4 regions of the Paenibacillus sp. y28 genome follow, and region 1 is predicted to be linked to each of the others. Evidence: riboswitches for the same ligand, from Rfam matches in the RefSeq annotation. Region 1 holds a riboswitch; each other region holds the start of a gene.
The links. A riboswitch is a leader RNA that binds a small molecule or an ion and turns the genes downstream of it on or off. The one in region 1 is predicted to bind cyclic di-AMP.
Positions count from the first base shown of each region.

Region 2: linked by a shared signal. The riboswitch ahead of WBG83_RS13185 (TrkH family potassium uptake protein) and the one ahead of WBG83_RS11975 (C40 family peptidase) in region 1 are both predicted to bind cyclic di-AMP.
Region 3: linked by a shared signal. The riboswitch ahead of WBG83_RS06750 (KamA family radical SAM protein) and the one ahead of WBG83_RS11975 (C40 family peptidase) in region 1 are both predicted to bind cyclic di-AMP.
Region 4: linked by a shared signal. The riboswitch ahead of WBG83_RS11250 (stalk domain-containing protein) and the one ahead of WBG83_RS11975 (C40 family peptidase) in region 1 are both predicted to bind cyclic di-AMP.

Region 1 covers NZ_JBBBNV010000012.1:106,152-109,358, reverse strand. Annotated here, with positions in the region: gene WBG83_RS11985 (M1 family metallopeptidase) at 1-239, shown strand, start outside; gene WBG83_RS11980 (hypothetical protein) at 251-1,069, shown strand; cyclic di-AMP (ydaO/yuaA leader) riboswitch at 1,194-1,329, shown strand; gene WBG83_RS11975 (C40 family peptidase) at 1,333-1,830, shown strand; gene WBG83_RS11970 (cryptochrome/photolyase family protein) at 1,954-3,207, shown strand, end outside.
Region 2 covers NZ_JBBBNV010000014.1:116,653-119,859, forward strand. Annotated here, with positions in the region: gene WBG83_RS13185 (TrkH family potassium uptake protein) at 1-1,191, opposite strand, end outside; cyclic di-AMP (ydaO/yuaA leader) riboswitch at 1,291-1,466, opposite strand; gene WBG83_RS13190 (CPBP family intramembrane glutamic endopeptidase) at 1,701-3,207, shown strand, end outside.
Region 3 covers NZ_JBBBNV010000005.1:78,975-82,181, reverse strand. Annotated here, with positions in the region: gene WBG83_RS06760 (helix-turn-helix domain-containing protein) at 1-211, opposite strand, end outside; gene WBG83_RS06755 (uracil-DNA glycosylase) at 522-1,208, opposite strand; cyclic di-AMP (ydaO/yuaA leader) riboswitch at 1,461-1,608, shown strand; gene WBG83_RS06750 (KamA family radical SAM protein) at 1,821-3,002, shown strand; gene WBG83_RS06745 (ABC transporter substrate-binding protein) at 3,105-3,207, opposite strand, start outside.
Region 4 covers NZ_JBBBNV010000011.1:93,587-96,793, forward strand. Annotated here, with positions in the region: gene WBG83_RS11245 (polysaccharide deacetylase family protein) at 9-722, opposite strand; gene WBG83_RS11250 (stalk domain-containing protein) at 927-1,748, opposite strand; cyclic di-AMP (ydaO/yuaA leader) riboswitch at 1,751-1,899, opposite strand; gene WBG83_RS11255 (sn-glycerol-1-phosphate dehydrogenase) at 1,974-3,149, opposite strand.

The DNA.
Region 1 (3,207 bases):
TTGCCGATGGAACGGAACGGCGGGAAGAATGGGACGGCAAGGATATGGAGGTCAAAATCTCCCTGACGCATCCCGCCCCGCTGGTATGGGCCGCCATCGATCCGCAGTATACGCAGGTGCTGGAGAATAAACACATCAACAATTTCATGCGTGCAGCTATTCAGCCTGAATCGGCTTCACGGCTGAAGCTGGGCACCGCTTCGATACTGGAAATTATGATGCGCCTGATTGCGCTGTAGGAGGCAAGCATATGCTTCGTTATGTAACGGAGGGCTGGCGGGTTGCCTGGCGGCAGCCCTTCCTGCTTCTGGTGCTGTTCATTTACCACTGGCTGTGGGGATTCTCCCTGCTGCAAATGGCGAAATCGGTCATCCTCCCCCTGCTGCACAGGTACCCCGGGTCCGATTTGCCCCGGCAGAGCAGCGACCTGTTCTGGGCGGAAGGACAGTTCGCCCTGCTGAAGACCGACATCGCCCACCCGTATTTATGGCTGCTGCTCGGCATCCTCGTACTGCGGATGATACTGACTCCGCTGCTGGAGGCTGGCACATTCTACTCCCTGCATCATTCCGATCTCAATGCAGGCTATCGTTTTGTACAGGGAGCGAGGCAGCTCGGCAAAGCCTATTACGGCTACTACGCGCTGCAAACCATGTTGGCGCTGCTGCCGCTCATCTGGATTGTGCCCTCCGTCCAGGAGGCCCTGCATACGGGCTCCATCTACCGCTGGGAGTGGACCACTCCGCTGCCCTGGGTCATCGGCTATTGGGCTTACGGCTACGCGGTGCGTACCTTGTTCCAGGCGATGCGGCTGAACCGCTTGACCGGCGGGGGAATACCGGGCATGCTGCAGACTTTGCTTAAATCGTGTCATGTTCTCGTGCTTTCTTCCCTCATCGTGCTGACAGCATATCTTCTTCTTTTCATTACACTGACAGGAGCTTCCCTAATGTGGGCCGGCATGACTGCATTCGTTCTGGCCCAGCTTCTCCATCTCGTACACGCCTTCGGATTTCTCTGGGAATCATCCTCCCAATATCGGGTTTGGATGGAAAAAATAGGTATTTAATACTATACCAAAGCACTTTTCTGCAGGAATCATCCTGTGGAAGGGTGTTTTTTTTTACGAAATTGTGACATGAGAAGGAATTGTAAATTGAACGTCGAATACTAGTCTCTGGCAAGTTGAAAAAAAGAATAAATTGCCGAATTTCCGAAAGGAAAACGGGGGAACCGTTTTGGGTGAATTGATCTCCGAATCTCAGAGGGATCATAGGGAACCTTCGACCGAACCCTTAGCTAACCTCGTAGGCACAGGAAGGGGTAACAGTTTTGAAGAAGGCTTCACTTCTGTTGCTCGGGTTTGTTTTTTTGATGCTTGTACAAGCTGGAAGCGCGTATGCAGAAACCCCATTGAACGAAGCCGTCAATGAAATGATGGGCACCCCGTACAAATGGGCTGGTACGAATGAGGACGGATTTGACTGCTCCGGATTTACGATGTTTATTTTCGCTAAATTCGGCATCGACCTGCCCCATCAATCTGCTTCCCAGTACACCAAGGGCTACTGGATCAAAAAGGATGAGCTCCGTGAAGGAGATCTTGTTTTCTTTGACACCAGCACCAACACAGGAAAGAGCATTTCTCATGTCGGCGTTTACGTTGGCAACAATGAATTCGCTCATTCCGCAACCAACAAGGGCATCATTAAGACAAATTTGAGTGACGCGTATTATGCCAAGCGCTATGTTGGCGCGCGCCGCATCCTTTGGGATGACCTGTATACACAGCTAACGACGGAACCGCAGACGACGGCCGCTGCCAAATAAGCCTTCTTTGTTATGGCTTGGCAACGCCCAACAAGTGGAAGCGACCGTTTCCACAGCAAGCCTGTTTCGGTGGCATTAATGCCGCTGAAACGGGCTTTTCTTATAAGAAAGGAGACTCCCCTGATGATTCTGTTTCTGCATCGCAAGGACTTGCGGACGGAGGATCTTCCCGCTTATGAATATATACTCCGGCGCGGACGGCCCAGCCTGCACGTGCTTATTCTGGATCCGCAGCTGCTGGCGGGAGGCCGGGCCGAGGAGCACAGCGGCCGAAGCTTCCTTCGGCATGCCGCACGGCTGGAAGCCGAGTACCGCCGGCTCGGCGGATACTTGGCGGTATTGTATGGCGATCCCGCCGAGGTGACCGAGCAATTATGCCGCCGGCTTGCCATAGAGGAGCTTGTCCTGCACCGTGACGTAACGCCGTATGCTCTCCAGCGCGATGAACGGATCAGGCTTGCCGCCGATCAGCTTGGCCTGCCGGTCGTCACATTCGACGAGGGTCCTCTGGCCGACGTGGACGAATTCCAGGCCTACGCCGCCCGGGGCGGCAAGACAACCCCTTATAAGGTATTCACACCGTATTATCAAAAATGGAGCAGCTTCCTGGCCTTGTACGCCCCCGCTCCTTATCCGGCCAGCGTCTCACAGCTGAGCATCGTCAAGTCCGATGAGCTAGACGATGAGCTGCTGCAGCGCCTGGCCCCTCCGTTCGACTGGCGTGCTGCCGGTGAAGAGGAGCATCCTGCCGAGGCGCTGCAGCATTTCCTTAACGGCGGTCTGGCTGCTTATGCCGATACCCGTGACCGTTATGCGCTGGAAGGCACGAGCGGCATTAGCCGCCACCTGAACTGCGGCGCGCTCTCCATCCGTCAAGCCTATGCTTCGGTTACCGCCTCTCCTGTCGGGGAAGTCTGGCGGCGGCAGCTGGCCTGGCGTGATTTTTACCTGTATCAGGCCCGGCATGACGAAAGCTTCTTTCGCTACGAGGAGCAGTTGGATTTGTCGCTGCTTAGCGACCGGTTCCTTGAGGCTTGGCAATGCGGCGAAACCGGCATCCCGATCATTGACGCCGCCATGACGGAGCTCCATACGACCGGGCGGATGCCGAATCGCCTGCGCATGATAACCGCAATGTTTCTGACCAAAAATTTGCTGTGTCCCTTCACGTTGGGCGAGCAATATTTCCGCCTGAAGCTGGCTGACTACGACCGTGTGCTGAACCGGGGCGGCTGGCTGTGGTCCGCTTCTCTGGGCTTTGACGCCGCGCCATACTTTCGCATTATGAATCCGGTCACCCAGTCCCAGACGCACGACCCGACAGGAGCCTATATCCGGCGCTGGCTGCCGCAGCTCCGCATGTTAAGCGACAAAGAA
Region 2 (3,207 bases), on a different contig from region 1:
AAGGCCGACCGTGCCGAAGGCCGACGTAACCTCGAACAAAATCATCAGAAAATGATGATCCTCTGTCGTCGACAGAATCATCGACACCCCGACGACAAGCAGCAGCGCAAACATGGACAGCGTAACCGCCTTGTTGATCCGGTCTTTGGCCAGACGGTTTCTGAACAGCACAATATCTTCCTTCCCGCGAATCATCGCGAGTACAGCCCCAACCAGCGTAGTAAACGTCGTGGTTTTAATCCCGCCGCCTGTAGAACCCGGAGATGCTCCGATAAACATAAGAATAATCGTGAAAAATTGCGTCGCCTGTCTGAGCCCGGCGATATCAACCGTATTGGCCCCCGCTGTACGGGGGGACACCGACTGGAACAAGGCGGCCCACAGCTTCTCGCCGAGGCTGAGCGTCCCCAGGGTCCGGTTATTCGTATATTCAAAAGCAAAAATGACCGCCGCCCCAATCATAATGAGCAAGCCGGTCGTGCTGAGCACAACCTTGGAATGCAGGGACAATCTCCTTGTTTTACGGAATTCGATCACGTCCGAGATGACAATGAAGCCGATGCCGCCCAGCACAATGAGGGCCATACTGATGATATTGACAAACGGATCGCCCACATAGTTCGTCAAGCCTGTAAAAGGCTCATAAATCCCCCCGAACAAATCAAACCCGGCATTGTTAAAAAAGGAAATGGCATGAAACACCCCCAGGCCAAGCGCCTGCCACAACGGAAAATCAAACGACCATCGAATCGTAAACAGGACCGCACCGGCCGCCTGGATACAAACAGAATAAATGACCACCTTGCGAATCAGCCTGACAATGCCTTCCATCGTAATCTGGTTCATGGCCTCCTGCAAAATCAGCCGCTCCCGGAGCGAAATTTTTTTGCGAAGAAGCAGCGCAACCAGAGTAGCCATCGTCATGAAGCCGAGTCCGCCAAGCTGAATCAGGCTTATAATGACAACTTGTCCGAACACATTAAAATGCGAGCCGGTGTCCACTACCACAAGACCGGTGACACAGGTTGCCGAAGTCGCTGTGAAGAAAGCGTCAATCAGCGGTGTCGGGGTGCCTGTGCGCGAAGAGATGGGGAGGGCCAGTAACAGCGTCCCGGCCAATATAATCACGGCAAACCCCAGAACCAGCAGCCGCGGCGGACTGATTTCCAGCCAGCGTTTCTTTTTTTTCATGATGTACACGCGTTCCTCTCCGGCCATTCGGGGATGATATCCATTTTGAAATAACAAAAAAAGCACTGGAAACCCAGTGCCTGTTGACGGAGGTAGGTATCCTGATGACACATAAGCCTACGAGGTTAGCTGTCGGGTTCGGGTCCATCAGGTTTCCCCTATTTGCTGCAGCGAGCAAAATTCACCCCATAAACGGCCATTCATATATCAGCCTGTTTATTTAAATGGTTCCCCCGTTTTCCAGTGAAAATTCGGAAACTCGGCTTTCAATTCAATTGTATCGATTATAGCTCGTGCCACTCTGCAGCTTCAAAGTCAAAATTTAAGGAAATTGGGCGAAATTCAGGTTAATTGGCCCGCTTTGCAGAAAAGAATCCCCGTTTTCACCCTTTTAACCCTGCTGGCTGGAAACTGCGCTTTAACTGTGATAACGTGAAGGGGAGACGCTGCGGTTCGGTATTGCAAGCGCGCAGCATTCAAGGCAACCTAATCGGCAAAGGAGAACAGCCATGCGTCCACATCCGCAGTCTACGCCCGTCCTGAAGGCTTGGGCGATCGTCGGGATTATCGTATTCCTGGTCATCAACTTCTTATCTTCTTATTTGTCGGGAAGACCTCCGTCCGAGCAGCAGCCGGCCATGATTCCCGCCGTGGACAAAAGTAAGGCCATCGAGCTTGCGTATGAATTCGTACGCTCCAAGGAGCAGGCCGGGGCGCTGCGAGCCGAGGTCGGCTACAACACGGATAAGCTGTTTAACGGATATTTGCAAAAGGAGGGCCTTGCCGACGCCTATACCCGTATATACGGCGAGAAATATCCGACGGAATATTGGCGCGTCGAGGTGAGCGATGCCCAAGCCGCGTCCCCCGAAGAGTCCTCGTTCCGCTATGCCGTCGATTTGGATATGATGAGCGGAAGCGTCATCGGCTTTGAGAAGCAATCCGGTGCAGAGGCGCCGGAGAAACAAGCGGGCGAGGCCGCCGCTTTGAATTATTTGGCCGGACACGGCGTAGATATGTCGGGCCTGGATCTGGACCGAAGCAGCCAGGGAAGCTATACATTCCGGGATATCGGCAGGCGTATAGGCGAGGCCGTGCTGGAGCATCAAGTGACGGTTCGCGGCTCGGAGATCACCGCCTATCACCGGGCGTTCCAGCCTCCCGCAGCGCATAAGGACTGGCAGACGATGCAGGACGCCTTCGCCGGGCTCATGACCTTGTTCAGCTTGACCCTGTCGCTGGTGATGACGATTGCGGCCATTGTGCTTACAGCCCGGGGATCGCGCGGTGTTTCTTTTCAACGAGGCATTATATTTACAGCCTTTTTTGCCCTTATGTACACGGTCAATACGTTGAATACGATCCCGGTGTACAAAATTACAGACGGCCCGTTCCAGCCGCATGAAGCGCTCGTGTTCAACATCCTGTTCAGTCTTGCCATTACTGCGCTGTTGAGCGCGCAGCTGTATTTCTCCCTGCTTGGCGGAGACATGCTCTGGCGCCGTGCCGGGACCAACATGTGGCCGCGCTGGCACGAGGACGGCTTTGCGGGCTATATTGTCAAATCCATGACAACCGGATATCTGGTCTGCTTCATCGTGCTTGGCGCGCAAAATCTGCTGCTGTTTATCGGAGAGCAGCGCTTCCATGTGTGGGGGATTAATGACGCGGCAATGTCCATGCAAAATATGCTGGTTCCCGCCCTCTTCCCGCTTATGGCCTGGGTCGCAGGCATATCGGAGGAAGCCGTATACCGTTTGTTTGGAATTATGCTCTTTAAGAAGCTGCTTCGCTTCAACTTCCTGGCTGTGCTCGTCCCAAGCATGATATGGGCGTTAAGCCATACAACCTATCCGATTTATCCGTGGTATACCCGGTTTGTCGAGGTCACGGTGCTCGGTCTTCTGTTCGGTTACGCCATGCTGAAGTTCGGCTTCTGGACGGCGGTTTTTGCCCATACGGCAATGGACTGCATCCTCATGGGCTTGTCGCTGATGCTGATGAGCGGCACCGTCT
Region 3 (3,207 bases), on a different contig from region 1:
CAATCGCATCAAGCACCATCCGTTCAATGCCCTTCAACGACGTTTCCATCGAATGAATGACATAGCTGGAAAAAATCCGGTTCGCCTTCTCGGTTTCCTTGATGGAAACCTCGCTCATCATGGACACAAATATAAAAATGATAACGCTTACAGTAATGAGTAGAACCGGGAAGTAGGACAGCAGCAGACGGTTATACCATGTTTTTTTCATGCGCATCGTTGCTCCTCATAGATAGCTTGCCGACCCAGCAGGCCAAGTCAAAGGTAAAGCGGTTTACCTATTCATATTATATCGTGTTCCCTCGAATGTTCAACCGATATTATTTCCAGAAACAGATGCGCTAAATCAATGTATTCTCTCAGGACGGGAGATAAAATTGGAAAACGGCCGTCCCGAAGCTTCATCGCTGCAGGACTGCCGTTCCGGGTCATTCACTGGAGCCGGGCCAATATTCATTGCATGGCTGTGCCCGTCAAGGCTTTACAGCCTCCGGAAAGTCCATCATTTTCCAATCCAAGCATCATACCTGCGGCAAATCAGGAATTTGCCAGTCGATCGGCTCGCTGCCGATTTCCTGCAGATAGGCATTTGCCCTTGAATACGGGCGGCTGCCGAAAAAGCCTCTGCTGGCCGACAGCGGGCTCGGGTGAACGGAAGAAATAATAAAATGGCGGCCGGCATCAATGAGCTCCCGCTTCTGCAGCGCATGATTGCCCCATAAAATAAACACAATCGGCTTGGCCCGCCGGTTCAGGCACGCAATAATCTCATTGGTGAACATTTCCCAGCCCTTGCCCTTATGCGAATTCGCCTGGCCGGAACGGACCGTCAGGACTGTATTCAGCAGCAGCACGCCCTGCTTGGCCCAATGCACCAGGTAGCCATGGTTCGGTATTGTGCAGCCGAGATCCTGCTGCAGCTCCTTGTACATGTTGCGCAGCGAGGGCGGAATATCCACACCGGGCTTCACGGAGAAGCTCAGCCCATGCGCCTGGCCCGGGCCATGATACGGGTCTTGTCCGAGAATAACGACCTTGACATCCTCATAGGGGGTTAAGTGAAGAGCGGAATAAATATCATACATGTCCGGGTGGATGGGACCGCTCCCGTACTCTTTTTTCAAAAACTCACGCAGCTTGATGTAATAAGGCTTGGAGAACTCCGCATTGAGCAGCGGCGCCCAATCATTGTTTAAGATGGCTGTCATTCCTTCACTGTTCCTCCTGTTCCAGTCTTCTGCCGGGTTCCGAAGCAAGCTGAACGAAGGCTTATCCGCTATTGCCGTTCCGGTGTTTCTCGGGATTCCCTTTGTTCAGCCTGTGTAGTTCGATTATATCCCGAATGGGATAAAGCCGCTACCTCCGTTCGGCCTAGAGCCCGCCGCCGCTTCCCGGCTGACCGCAGCCAAATGTTTTAATTTTCAAAATATTTCATTGACTTCTCAGGTACACTCCGCTACACTAACACTACGCTTAATTTCCGGCCTTGCTCCGGAAAGCGGGGGAACCAATGTTTTTGGGGCGAATCGAGTGCTCTTCCAGGCACCGTAGGGAACCATCTTTCCCGAGTCCGTCAGCTAACCTCGTCAGCAGGAGATGGGTCAATTGAAGGAGTCTGCAATGATTGACCCGTATAGGGTCTTTTTGTGCTTTTTTTGGCCCTTGCTGGCAGAGGTGGCGATAGCCCTGCGTGTGGGGGCTCTTTGCCATTCGCTGTATTTTTGAAGAAAAGGAGGTTGAGAAGTGCCGGTTCCGCACACCCCGCATCCGTATCTGACGGCGCTCACGCGTACGAATGAACCCATGAGGAGGAATGCATAATGCCGCAGCCAAAGTACATCACGGATATTGGTAAAATTACAGCTATTCCGAGTGAAGAACGGAAGCAGCTGATGCAAATTACGGACAAATTCGTATTCCGCGTCAACGACTATTACTTGAACCTTATTCACTGGGACGACCCGGACGATCCGATTCGCAAGCTCGTTATTCCGAACAAGGGCGAGCTGCTGGAATACGGCCGCTGGGACGCTTCGGACGAGGATACAAACTATGTCGTGCCCGGCTGTCAGCACAAATACCGGACCACCGCGCTGCTCATCGTCTCGGAGGTTTGCGGCGCGTACTGCCGCTACTGCTTCCGCAAGCGCCTGTTCCGCAACGATGTGAAGGAGGCCGTGCCGGATATGGAGCCGGGTCTGGACTATATTAGCCGTCACAAGGAAATCAGCAACGTGCTCTTGACCGGCGGCGACAGCCTCATTCTCGGCACACCGAAGATACGCGCCATTCTGGAGCGGCTGCGCCAATTGGAGCATGTTAACATCATCCGCTTCGGCTCCAAGCTGCCTGTATTTAATCCGATGCGCATCTATGAGGATGAAGCGCTGCTTCAGACGATTTCCGAGTTCTCCACGGCAGAGAAGCGCATCTACATCATGGCTCATATTAACCATCCGCGGGAAATTACCGCCGAAGCCCGGCGCGCCTTCGAGGCGCTGCATCAGGCCGGCGCCGTCGTCGTAAATCAGACGCCGATTCTGAAGGGCATCAATGATGATCCCGCCGTTCTTGGCGAGCTGCTGGATAAGCTGTCAACGGCGGGCGTAACCCCGTACTACTTCTTCATTAACCGACCGGTCGCCGGGAATTGCGATTTCGTTCTGCCGCTGGAGCAGGCATACCGCATCACCGAAGAAGCCAAAGCCCTGACCTCCGGGCTCGGCAAGCGTATTCGTCTCTCGATGAGCCATACGTCCGGCAAAATCGAAATTCTCGCCATCGAGGACGGCAAAGCGTACCTGAAGTACCACCAGTCCCGCGATGGCGATTACGGCAAATTCATGGTGCTGGATTGTCCAAAAACAGCGGCATGGTTCGATGATCTGCCGGGCAGCGAGCAGTATTGGAGCAAGCCGCACAAAAAACGTGCGGACATCGTCTCCGTCAACGAGCTGGAAGATTTGAGGCCGGTCGCGGAGCATTCCCGGATAACCGGATAACCGGATGATGACATGCAGACAGCGTTTGCTGATTCATTGAAAGCAGCTTCCCTCATAAGGACGGCCATGCCCGCGTTTTCCTCGCGGCATGGCCGTGTCCTGTTATTTTTGCTGATTATTGCCCTGCACTTTGCCGTACCAGTCCTGAACCCGTTTGGTTACGGCGTCGCCGCCTGATTTTTTCCATTTGTCCACATACTCGTCG
Region 4 (3,207 bases), on a different contig from region 1:
TGCAATCGTTAGGAAGCAGGCTGTTTTTTCACCTTGGAGATGAGATCCGTCACGGTCACAAACTGGTACCCCTGCTGCTTCAGATCGGGCAGAAGCTTCTTTAGCGCCTCAACCGTTTGACTGCAATCCCCTTCCATATCATGGAATAAAATGATGTCCCCGTTATGCAGGTTTGATCTTACGGTATTCACGATTTTATCGACACCGGGCTTTTTCCAGTCCCGCGTATCCTGATACCAGGACCACATGACCACAGTAAATTTCTCTTCCCGGGCCAAATCCAACAGCGCTTTATCATAAAAGCCCCCCGGCGGACGAAATACCTGAGGAAGCTGTTCGGTAACCTCGAATATTATTTCTCTGGTTTGCTCAATTTCCTGCTTCAAAATTTCGGGGCTGACATTTTTGAGGAAATGATGATCAAAGGTGTGGTTCGCGATTTCATGGCCTTCATTAATTTCCCGGATTGCGATCTCCGGGTACAGCAGCACCCGCTTTCCCAGCACGAAAAAGGTCGCTTTTGCATCATACTGCCGCAGAACGTCCAGAATAGCCGGGGTGTACACCGGGTTCGGCCCGTCGTCAAAGGTCAGGGCAACCAGCTTCTGATCCGTATCCACCTTCCATACCACTTCCGAATCAGGCTTAGCCGCGGCGGTCGGTGAAGCTGTTACCGTGAAGCACAACAGCAGCAGCCCCAAATAACCAAGCAAGCGAATCATCGCACTCCCTCCTTTGTATACCTGTAGTGTTTCATAACCGGACCTGCCCCATTCGGAGAAAACCGATCCAAATGGAAAAAGCCTCCCAAATCCACAAATGTGGAATTGGGAGGCGGCCCATGAGAAACCTTATGAAGTAAAACAGTCAACAGACCCGTCTCGCGTGGCAAACACAGTGCGGAGTAATTCGCCATGCAGCCTATGCTATGGCGTAAGCCGGTAAACCTTAACCTTTTGAAGGCCGAATGCTTTCAGCTTCACGGGAGAATCCGGCACAAAAATATCAATCCGGTTTCCTTTTATGGAACCGCCCGTGTCCGTTGCTGTAGCAAACATGCCTTCGGCCGGAAGGCCGTTATAGGAGTACCCTTCAATATAAAGGCGGCTGCCGAGCGGAATAACGGACGGATCAACCGCGACTGTTCCCAGCTTCAAGCTGTTGCCCATATAATCTCGGGCCCCGTAGCCTCCATTTTCCTCTGGGGCGGCGGAATAGGCCGAAGCCGTAAACTCTTCGACTTTGTCGTACCGCGGGGCATACCAGGCTGGAGCATGATAATTTCCGTCTTCATTCAGAATGGCAATGAAATTGGAGGGGTCCCATTGAATCCGGATGCCGGACAAATCCGACAGGAGCCGGAGCGGCAAATAAACACGCCCCTTTTCAAGCACCGGTTCCGTATCCAATGCTGTTTCTTTTCCGTTAACGGTTACTGCTTCACTTCCGGTTTTCAGCTCGATTCTCTGATCCTTGCTTGTCAGCAGGACATGCATGGCATTCCCGACAGGCTCCGCAGACACTTGAAAGCCCAGCTGCTCGGATACGAAGCGAACCGGCACCTGCAGCCGATGAGCGTCATCAATAAAGGGCTGTGCGTCCGGAAAATCCACGAGCCGGGTGTTAACTTGCACCTTCACATCCTCTGTCAGTGCAGCTGCGCTCGCCGCTTGCGGCAGCAGCAGTGCAGTGCCAAGCATGGCGCAGGACACAACAAGGCTCCCGAGCCGTTTTACAGACTTATTCAATGCTGTTCCTCCTTCAAGGCCTCCGAGGTTAGCTGACGGGTTCGGTAGAAGGTCTCCCTAGTCCAGGCTTGTGTGTCAACCTGATCATTCACCCCGTGTGAATCGTCCCCCGTACCAGTTCGCAGCTGCTGAATTTGGGTATATGCGAACCGGACTCGGCTTCAAATAAGGTACCATACGGTTTTTGAATACAGCAACCCGCAAAATGTGGAAATTCGCCTGCCGTCAGCCGAACAGCCCCTCGAATTCAGAGGCAGACGGCCCGATGGCTTCATGAATATAACGAAGTCCTGTATACCTGTCGCGAAGCTGATGCGCCTCCCGCAGCGCTTGTCCGGCCAGGCTCTCCGAGATGCCCAGCTCCGCGATCGTGGACGGGCCGCCGCAAAGCTTCAGCATGCTGGCAAGCTGTTCCGGCTCAGGCAGCCGAGCATAAACGCTCAGCGCGGGCGTCTCCTCGGCTCGGAGGGCCAGCCTGCGATACACCTGCGCCAGCAGTACAGAAGCAACCCCGACCTTGGCGCCATGCAGAAGCTGCGGCCGCTCCTCCTTCAGGCATTCCATCTCCCACATATGCGACAAATGGTGCTCTCCGCCGGAAGCCGGGCGCGAATGGCCGATAAGCATCATCGACAGTCCGGAGCGAAGCAGCGCATCGAACAATATCGCAATCCCTTGTTTACCGCCGCGGGCAATTTCGTCCACCTTCTCAACACAGGCATTCAATGCCTGCTCCGTTACTTCATAGGCCAGCTGACTGAACGGCTCTGCACCCAGCAGCCGGGACAGCTGCCAGTCCGCAAGTGAGGTATATTTGCCAAGCATATCGCCGAAACCGGCGGCAGTTAGCCGCCTCGGTGCCTGGACCAAAATGTCGAGATCCGCAAAAATCGCTTCCGGCGCCATACACGGCACCGTTTGCTTGAAGCGTCTCACAATCATCGGCGCACCCGTAGAGGCGTAGCCGTCCACAGAAGCCGCTGTCGGGATCGAAACAAACCGTTTGCCCGTCTTATAGCAGACGAATCGGACAATATCGTGAATGGTGCCGGAGCCTACAGCAATGATAGCCTGTGTCGCTTCCGATACAGCAAGCATAGCTTGAACAACAGCCGCCTCATCTGCAATAACATCGCCGTTCCGGTCCTCGGAGATAAGGCATACCTCATAGGCTACGCCTGCTTGCTCCAGAGCCGCGCAAAGCTCTTCTCCCGCCGCCTGAAGCGTGTTCTTGTCCGCCGTCACGACCACCCGCTCCAGCCCCTGCGCCTGCATATAGCGGGCCGCACGCTCCAAGGCGCCATCACCAATGTCACAATACAGATCCAGCTTCCGGTTCTGACCGCTTTGATCCGCTGCCGCCTGTTCATTGAGGTGCGCAATAAACCTATTGATATCCATTCGCTCTCCCCCTCTTGAAAAAGTTGAAGCCCTCATTTTCGTCTTCACTCCGCAATCG